2 regions of the Serratia sp. LSHTC3 genome follow, and region 2 is predicted to be linked to the other one. Evidence: predicted binding sites of a transcription regulator. Region 2 holds the regulator's gene; the other holds the start of a gene.
What was found. Region 2 encodes Fur, which represses iron uptake genes when iron is present. Its sites were predicted from a motif close to ATAATAATGAGAACNACTATCAA; they were not measured.
Positions count from the first base shown of each region.

Region 1 (4,963 bases), on a different contig from region 2:
ACGAAACGTATTTCTTGTCCGTCAGGTTCTGCACGTTGAGCTGCAGCGCAGCGCCGCGCAGCGCCGACGAAGCCTGACCGAGGTCATACTTCACCATGGCGTCGTACAGCGTGTAGTGCGGCACGTCGTACTGGCCGGTGGCGTCGGCCGGCGCATCGCCGATATAACGCACGCCGCTGCCGACGGTCAGGCCGTTGAGCGCGCCGCTCAGGAAGCTGTAGCTGCCCCAGGCGGACGCCGCGTGGCGCGGGATGCCCGCCGGGCTGTGGCCGATTTCGTCCGCCGAGTTGGAGTCTTTGGTCACTACGTCGGTGTAGGTATAGGCGGCGGTCAGCTTGATCGCCGGCGTCGGCTGAGCGTGCACTTCCGCCTCAATCCCCTTGGATTTCACCTCGCCAATCTGCTCATAGGCGGAGGTGAGACGGTTATAGGACGCCACGTTGCGCTGGGTAATATCGAACCAGGAGAGGGTCAGCAGGGTATTGCCGCCCGGGATCTGGTACTTCACGCCCACCTCGGTCTGTTTGCCGGTGGTCGGCTTGAGCGGATCGGCGCCCGGCGCGCTCGGATACAGGTTAGGATCGAACGAGGTGCTGTAGCTGACATACGGCGAAATGCCGTTGTCGAAGGCGTAGAGCAGGCCCGCGCGGCCGGTGAACTGGGCATCGTTGTAGGTCTGCTCTTTGCCGCCGGCGGTGCGATCGCGGGTGTTGACCTGCGACCAGTCCTGGCGGCCGGACAGCAGCAGGTTCCAGTTATTCCACTCCAGCTGATCCTGCAGATACACCCCGACCTGATTCAGCGTCTTCAATTCGCTGGAAACCAGCGTCAGCGCGCTGCCATCAATGCTGGGGCGAACCGGATTGGCCCAGTCGATCGGGTAATCGTTGCCGCGATCGCGATACATCTTCGAATCGCTATGGCTGTAGCGGTAATCCAGCCCGCCCAGCACGGTGTGCTTCACCTCGCCGGTATCGAACAGGCCCTTCAGCTGGTTATCCACGCCAAACTCGTTGGTCATCTGCGTTTCATGCTGCGCCCTGCGCGTCACGGTGTGGTCGTTAACGTCAGAATTTACGTTATAGACCAGATATTTATAGTCTTCATCGCGGTGAGTGAAGCGCAGGTTCTGGGTAAACGACAGCGCATCGCTGAAGTTGTGCTCGAGGCTGTAACCGATCGACGCCTGCTCGCGCCGCGATTTGTTGAAGCTGGGCTCGCTGACGTTGAAGTCATAGGGCACATAGCCCGCGCTGGTCGGGAACAGCGTGCCGGCACGCGGCAGGAAGTTGCGCGACCCGGCTTTCGGATCGTTCTGGTAGCTGGTCAGCAGCGTAAAGCTGGTGTCTTCGTTCGGCAGCCAGGTGAAGGCCGGCGCGATGGCCACCCGTTGCTGCTTGCTGTCTTTGACGAACTCGTGCTCGGTTCTGGCGATACCGTTCAGGCGATAGAACAGGGTGTTGTCGTCGTTGAGTTTGCCGCCGAAATCGAACGCCGTTTCCGCCAGATGGCGGTTGCCGGTGCTGAATTTGACTTCGTGAATGCTCTGGGCGGTAGGGCGTTTACTGGTCATCACCACCACGCCGCCGGGGCTGACCTGGCCGTACAGCACGCCGGCCGGGCCGTGCACCATCTCCACGCGCTCCAGCAGCCAGGGGTCGATCTGCCCGGCGCCGCCGTTTTGGCTCGAGAGGCCAAAGTGCAGGCCGTCGAGCAGTTTGGGCGCATAGCGGAAGCCGCGGCTGATCACTTCGTCATTGCGGTTGGAGTTGCCGCGGTAGGTGGTGATCACCCCGCTGGTGTAGTTCAGCGCGTCGGCGACCGACGCCGGCTCCTGGTCGTTCATTTGCTCGCGCGTGACCACCGAGATGGACTGCGGCGTCTTGCGCAGAGAGGCGGCGGTCTTGGTGCCGGCGGCGCTCTCTTTGGCGACGATCCCTTTGACCGGCGCGGTCACGCTGTTTTGCGCGTCGGCGGTCACCAAAATCGTTTCGTCCGCTGCCGCAGACGCGTGTTGCGCCAAGGGCAATAACGCCAGCGCCGATCCCAGCAACAGACGCCTGGCGGACATCGCCTCCGCATTCCCGTTAGCTATCCCTTTGTTTTTAATCTTCATTATCTCTCCTGCATACCTGCGTTGTGTGTTATGCCACCCTGATAAACCCCGAAATATCGACGAGCGGTATTCACCCGTCGACGCGGAGACGCCGTATGTGCACGACGGTAAAAATCCGACAAATAGTATTGAAAATGATAATGAGTATCAATACGATTGTCAGGTTTTGTAAAAATCACTCATGTTATGTAAGGGGCGCTATGGAGTTTTTGCCGGAAAAGAGGCCAGGAAACGACCTTGAGGGATTGGCGGCGCAATGGCTGCGTGAAGAGGCGGCAGGGCAATCCGCGTGGTGGCAAAAGGTTGCCGCGCAGGGCACGCCCATCGTCGACGCGCTCGACGAACGCCACGTCAAAATGACCTGGCTATGGCGCGACCCCGCCGGCGATGAACGGCACTCGCCGATATGCCGCGTTTACGCCGATATCAACGGCATTACCGATCACCACAGCACGTCCCCCAGCAGCCTGACCAGGCTCCCCGGCACCGACGTTTGGTACGGCTCGGCCGTTATCGATCGCCGCTGGCGCGGCAGCTACAGCCTGATCCCCATTACCGAGCGAGATCTCCCCCCCGTCTTCAGCGACGACGAAACGTTACGCGACCGCCAGCAGCGTGCCTGGTGGGTATCGCTGTTCCCGTTGGCGATCGCCGATCCGCTGAATCGGCTCTCGCTGGGGCCGTCTCATCGCCCGCGGCCCGTATCCCTGGCGCAAGGACCGGATGCCGACGATCAAAGCGCCTGGCAGGCTGCCGATCGGCCGCTGGATGAGGCGCGGCTACAGCGATTTCAGTGGCACAGCGAACGGCTGGGTAACCAGCGGCGCGTTTGGCTGTATGCCAGCGGCGACGCGGCGGTGAAAGCGAACCGCCCGCTGGTGCTGCTGCTCGACGGCCAAAACTGGATCGAAAGGCATGCGCTGCTGCCGGTGATCGAGAACGAAACCGCAAAAGGGCAGTTGCCTCCCGCGTGCTGGTTGCTGATCGATGCGATCGATGGTGAATACCGGGAAAACGAGCTGCCCTGCAACGCCGTCTTCTGGCAGGCGGTGATCGACGAACTGCTGCCGCAGGCGCAGCGCCGCGAAGCGTTCAGCGAGACTGGGGCGCGCACCGTGGTCGCCGGCCAGAGCTACGGCGGGCTGGCGGCGTTATACGCCGGTTTGCACTGGCCAGAGCGCTTCGGCCACGTGCTGAGCCAGTCCGGCTCTTTCTGGTGGCCTACGGTGCAATTTGTTACCCAGTTCGAAAAACGCCACGAACTGGAGGAAGGCTGGCTGATACGCCAGGTTCGGCAGCGCAACGCGGCGGCACCCAAGCTCACCGTGATCCAACAGGCCGGCGATCGGGAGGCGGACATCGAATTCGTCAATCGCCAGATGCACCAGGCGCTGACGGCGGCCGGGCACCGCGCCGACTACCGCGTGTATTCCGGCGGACATGACGCGCTCTGCTGGCGCGGCGGCCTGGTGGACGGCGTGCGCCGGCTGCTTTCCGCAATGAAGTAATCCCACATTTTGACAGACAGGTAATGCAAATGACTCAGGAACAACAAAACCCGTTCGATGACGAAAGCCTCCGTTTCTCCGTGCTGGTCAACGCGCAGCAGCAGTATTCGCTGTGGCCGCAGTTTGCCGATACGCCGCAGGGGTGGCGCGTGCTGATGGGGCCGGCGTCGCGCGGCGAGTGCATCGACTACATCGAAACGCACTGGCAGGACATGCGGCCGGCGGCGCTGAAAGCGGCGGATGCTGCGCGTTAAGCGCCAGGCAGTCAATCGATATATTCCGTTTGAGGGAAAGGACAGACACCATGTCAGAAACGCTTTCTTTACCGGATACTCAGGTCGAGTATCGGGATTATCCGCTGGTTGCTGCGCAACCGGGGATCTGGATCGCCGACCAAATCGCGCTGCGCCGCAACAGCTTCGCCGTGGCGCACTACACCGAACTGCACGGCGCTATCGATCGTTCGGCGCTGGAGCGCGCGATCCGTCAGGGGCTGGCCGAAGCGGATACGGTTCAGGCGCGATTCTTTGAGGCGCAGGACGGCCAGCCGGTGCAGCGTTTACCGCTGATAGCCGATCCCGCACGCGTGCAGGCGCCGGAGTGGTTCGATTTCAGCGCGCGGCCGGACGCCGAGCAGGCGGCGCTGGCGCTGATGAACGACGATCTGGCGCAGGATCTGCCGGCGGACGGCGAACGGCCGCTCTATCGCCATGCGGTGATCCGCGTCAACGCCGATCGCTGGTTCTGGTACCAGCGCTTTCATCATCTGACCCTGGACGGCTTTAGCTTCGAGGCCATCACCCGTCGGATCGCCGATATCTATCGCGCGCTGCGACACGGGCTGTCGCCGGCGGCATCGCCGTTTACCCCGTTCGGCAAGGTGGTGGCAGAGTTTCAGCAATGGCAAACGTCGCCGGCGCGCCGGCGGGCGGGCGAATTCTGGCAACAGCATCTGCGCGATTTGCCGTCGCCGCTGTCGTTATCGACGGAGAGTCGGGAGGTTGAACCGGGCGCCCGGCCGCTCAAACAGGCGCTGGTGCTGCCGGAATCGCTGTTTGACGAAGCGCTGCAGTCGCTGCAACCGGCCGATATCGTCACGGCGGCGCTGGCGATGTATCTGGCGCGCATGAGCGGCGAAACCCGCTTTTCACTCGGTTTTCCTTTCATGCGCCGTATGGGCTCCCAGGCGCTGGCGGCGGTCGGCCCGGTGGTTAACGTGCTGCCGCTGCTGCTGAATGTGACGCCGGAGATGTCGCTGGCGGACGTCTGCCAGGCGACCGTGGCGCAAATCAAACAGGCGCGCCGCCATCAACGCTATGAAGCGGAGCAGATCAAACGC
Region 1 is NZ_JBXUNP010000001.1:1,456,526-1,461,488, forward strand. It holds gene AC2CGI_RS06900 (TonB-dependent siderophore receptor) at 1-2,116, opposite strand, end outside; gene fes (enterochelin esterase) at 2,317-3,624, shown strand; gene AC2CGI_RS06910 (MbtH family protein) at 3,654-3,878, shown strand; gene AC2CGI_RS06915 (amino acid adenylation domain-containing protein) at 3,929-4,963, shown strand, end outside.
Region 1: fes (enterochelin esterase) is a predicted target of Fur. The motif match lies at 2,245-2,267, and genes of this name have one in related genera.

Region 2 (4,963 bases):
CCCGCCGCGCCGCCGGAAGACGCCAAATTGAAGCAGGCTTACAGCGCCTGCATCAACACCGCCGAAGGCTCGCCGGAGCGTCTGCAGCCCTGCAAGGCGGTGCTGAACGTGCTGAAACAAGAGAAACAGCACCAGCAGTTCGCCGCGCAGGAAACGGTGCGGGTGATGGATTATCAGAACTGCATTATGGCGGTGCACAGCGGTAACGGTCAGGCTTACGACGCCAAGTGCGGCAAGCTGTGGCAAGAAATTCGCGATAACAATAATTAAGAAGGACGAGAAGATGAACGCATTCAAACTGAGCGCACTGGCCGCTTTGACGGCAACGATGGGATTCCTGGGCGGCATGGGTAATGCCATGGCCGATCAACAGCTGGTGGATCAGCTGAGCCAGCTGAAGCTGAACGTGAAAATGCTGGATAACCGCGCCGGCGAAAACGGCGTGGATTGCGCGGCGCTGGGCGCCGACTGGGCCTCATGCAACCGGGTGTTGTTCACCCTCAGCAACGACGGGCAGGCGATCGACGGCAAGGACTGGGTCATCTATTTCCACAGCCCGCGCCAGACCTTGCGGGTGGATAACGATCAGTTCAAGATCGCGCATCTGACCGGCGATCTGTACAAGCTGGAGCCGACCGCCAAATTCAGCGGTTTCCCTGCCGGCAAGGCGGTGGAAATCCCGGTGGTCGCCGAATACTGGCAGCTGTTCAGAAACGACTTCCTGCCGCGCTGGTATGCCACCTCCGGCGACGCCAAGCCGAAAATGCTGGCGAATACCGACACCGAAAATCTGGACCAGTTCGTGGCGCCGTTCACCGGCGATCAGTGGAAGCGCACCAAGGACGACAAAAACATTCTGATGACGCCGGCTTCGCGCTTTGTCAGCAATGCCGATCTGCAGACGCTGCCCGCCGGCGCGCTGCGCGGCCAGATCGTGCCGACACCGATGCAGGTGAAAGTGCACGCACAGGACGCCGACCTGCGCAAAGGGGTATCGCCGGATCTGAGCACGCTGGTCAAGCCGGCGGCGGACGTCGTCAACCAGCGCTTCGCGCTGCTGGGCGTGCCGGTTCAGGCCAACGGTTACCCGATCAAGACCGACATCCAGCCGGGCAAGTTTAAAGGCGCGATGGCGGTGCCGGGCGCTTATGAGCTGAAAATCGGTAAGAAAGAGGCGCGGGTGATCGGCTTCGATCAGGCCGGGGTGTTCTACGGGTTGCAGTCGATCCTGTCGTTAGTGCCGAGCGACGGCAGCGGCAAGATCGCCACGCTCGACGCCAGCGATGCGCCGCGCTTCCAGTATCGCGGCATTTTCCTTGACGTGGCGCGCAACTTCCATAAGAAGGACGCGGTGCTGCGCCTGCTGGATCAGATGGCGGCTTACAAGCTCAATAAATTCCACTTCCACCTGAGCGATGACGAAGGCTGGCGCATCGAGATCCCCGGTTTGCCGGAGCTGACGGAAGTCGGCGGCCAGCGCTGCCACGATCTGAGCGAAACCACCTGCCTGCTGCCGCAGTACGGCCAGGGGCCGGACGTCTACGGCGGCTTCTTCAGCCGTCAGGACTATATCGACATCATCAAATACGCCCAGGCGCGCCAGATTGAGGTGATCCCGGAGATCGACATGCCGGCGCACGCCCGCGCGGCGGTGGTCTCTATGGAAGCGCGCTACAAGAAACTGCATGCCGCCGGCAAAGAGCAGGAGGCCAACGAGTTCCGCCTGGTGGATCCGACCGATACCTCCAATACCACCTCGGTGCAGTTCTTTAACCGCCAGAGCTACCTGAACCCGTGCCTGGATTCCTCCCAGCGCTTTGTCGACAAGGTGATTGGCGAGATTGCCCAGATGCATAAAGAAGCCGGGCAGCCGATCAAAACCTGGCACTTCGGCGGCGATGAGGCGAAAAACATCCGCCTGGGCGCCGGCTATACCGACAAGGCGAAACCGGAGCCGGGTAAAGGCATCATCGACCAGAGCAACGAAGACAAGCCGTGGGCCAAGTCGCAGGTTTGCCAGACGATGATCAAAGAAGGCAAGGTGGCCGACATGGAACACCTGCCGAGCTACTTCGGCCAGGAGGTCAGCAAGCTGGTGAAGGCGCACGGCATCGACAGAATGCAGGCCTGGCAAGACGGCTTGAAAGACGCCGAGAACGCAAAGGCGTTCGCCACCTCGCGCGTGGGCGTCAACTTCTGGGATACGTTGTACTGGGGCGGTTTCGATAGCGTCAACGACTGGGCCAACAAAGGATATGAAGTGGTGGTCTCCAACCCGGACTACGTCTACATGGACTTCCCTTACGAGGTGAACCCGGACGAGCGTGGTTACTACTGGGGCACCCGCTTCAGCGACGAGCGCAAGGTGTTCAGCTTCGCGCCGGACAACATGCCGCAGAACGCGGAAACCTCGGTCGACCGCGACGGCAACCACTTTAACGCCAAAAGCGACAAGCCGTGGCCGGGCGCCTACGGTCTGTCCGCTCAGCTGTGGAGCGAAACCCAGCGCACCGATCCGCAGATGGAATACATGATCTTCCCGCGCGCGCTGTCGGTGGCGGAACGCGCCTGGCACCGAGCCGGTTGGGAGCAGGACTATCGCGCCGGCCGTGAATACAAAGGCGGGGAAACCCACTTTGTCGACACCAAGGCGCTGGAGAAAGACTGGTTGCGCTTCGCCAATATCCTGGGCCAACGAGAACTGGCCAAGCTGGACAAAGGCGGCGTCGCTTACCGTCTGCCGGTGCCGGGCGCGCGCGTGGCGGGCGGCAAGCTGGAAGCGAATATCGCGCTGCCGGGATTGGGCATCGAGTACTCCACCGACGGCGGTAAGCAGTGGCAGCGCTATGATGCCAAGGCCAAACCGGCGGTCTCCGGCGAAGTACAGGTGCGCTCGGTCAGCCCGGACGGTAAACGTTACAGCCGCGCCGAGAAGGTCTAAGCCCGGCACATCGGCCTGTCGTCATGGCGGCGGGCCGCTTAACGAAGGGGGAATGCGTTCGCCCCCGCGCGTGCCGGCGTGGGGCGGATGTTGAAGTGAGAGCAGTACGTGGAGTCGCAGTGCCGCTGCAATTGTAGTATTTCATGACATGATCTTTCCCCGGCTTGCCCGGGGATTTTTTTGCCCGTTGTACGGCGGGCATAAAAAAACCGCCTCAATGTGAGGCGGTTTCTCATAGCCGGTGAGGCTTATTTCTTGTCGTGCAGCGATTCGTCTTCGCGGCAGTCACCGGTTTCACAGTGGCCGTACAGGTACAGACTGTGGTTGGTAAGCTTGATGCCGTGCTGCTTGGCGATATCACGCTGGCGCACTTCGATGGATTCGTCGCTGAATTCGATCACTTTGCCGCAGTCCAGGCAAATCAGGTGATCGTGGTGATGCTGTTGGGTCAGCTCGAACACGGACTTGCCGCCTTCGAAGTTGTGACGTGTCACAATGCCCGCATCGTCAAACTGGTTCAGTACGCGATAAACCGTTGCCAGGCCGATCTCTTCGCCCATATCAATCAGTTTTTTGTACAAATCTTCCGCACTGACGTGATGGCATTCCGGATTTTGCAGTACTTCCAGGATTTTGAGTCGCGGAAGCGTGACTTTTAAGCCGGCCTTCTTCAATGCGATGTTGTTGTCGGTCATGCGAATTCAGTCCTGTTACTATGCTAATCAAGTTGAGGCGTACTCGCCTGTGGCATCGGTCGGCACAAAGAGTTAATGCGTCTCATTATAGAACCGGTTGTACTAAATGGAAACCGCCGGTTGTTAACAAAGATATAATTGCACTATTGCATGTTTTGCATGCAACGCCTTGATGGATGGGATAAACCGATATCTCAGTCTACCGTGACGGGGTGGGAAGTTACAAATCTGTAGCTTCTATCGCAGCAATCCCTGTTGCCGATGACGGCCCTGTCGGCACACTATGCACTTTACAGGGCCTTTGTTCAACCTTTCGCCAGTCCCGGCGTTTAGCCGACGATATCGGCCAGGCTCAGCTCTTCGACAATCTGTTTGACCCAGGCGTCGACGCGCTCATTGGTCAGCTCCGGCTGACGGTCTTCGTCGATCGCCAGACCGATGAAGTGGTTGTCGTCCGCCAGGCCTTTGGAAGCTTCGAAGTGGTAGCCTTTGGTCGGCCAGTGGCCCACGATGGCCGCGCCGCGCGGTTCGATGATGTCGCGGATGGTGCCCATCGCGTCACAGAAGTATTCCGCGTAGTCTTCCTGGTCGCCGCAGCCGAACAGCGCCACCAGTTTGCCGTTGAAATCGACTTCTTCCAGCGTCGGGAAGAAATCGTCCCAGTCACACTGCGCTTCACCGTAGTACCAGGTCGGGATACCCAGCAGCAGGATATCGAACCCTTCCAGGTCTTCTTTGCTGCTTTTGGCGATGTCGTGCACTTCAGAGACGTCGTCGCCAAACTGTTTCTGGAGAATTTTCTGGATCATTTTGGCAATGTTTTCGGTATTGCCAGTGTCGCTGCCAAAGAAAATGCCTACAGTAGCCATATCGCGTATAACCTTTAAATTCAATTAATTGCATTACTCGGCGCCGGCACTGCCGCCGATTAAAATGATGCCATGGCAAGAGCCTTTCGCCACGGTGGCGGGCGCCGACAGGCGCAGTCTCTTACCGGTAAATGCGTATCATGCCAGAAAGTGGCGCCGGGGTTTTATCGCATTTATGCGATGCCGAAGGATGAAGAAAAGCGTGGTCGATCCGGCGTTGTCCTTAACGCCGCGCCGCGCGTGCGGCCGAAGAGATCAATGTTCCGGCTGTTCTTCCGCCAGTTGCGCCAACAGCATCTGCTCGATGAGTTCGCTGCGGCTGATGTTGCGCTGTTCCGCCAGTTTGTTCAGGGCGTCCACCGCATCCGCGTTGATTTTCAGCTCTACGCGCCGCAATCCGCGCACTTTATCGCGCCGTAACTGATTGCGCTTATTGATTCTAAGCTGTTCATCGCGGG
Region 2 is NZ_JBXUNP010000005.1:288,554-293,516, forward strand. It holds gene chiQ (ChiQ/YbfN family lipoprotein) at 1-270, shown strand, start outside; gene AC2CGI_RS19670 (beta-N-acetylhexosaminidase) at 284-2,941, shown strand; gene fur (ferric iron uptake transcriptional regulator) at 3,190-3,636, opposite strand; gene fldA (flavodoxin FldA) at 3,966-4,505, opposite strand; gene ybfE (LexA regulated protein) at 4,761-4,963, opposite strand, start outside.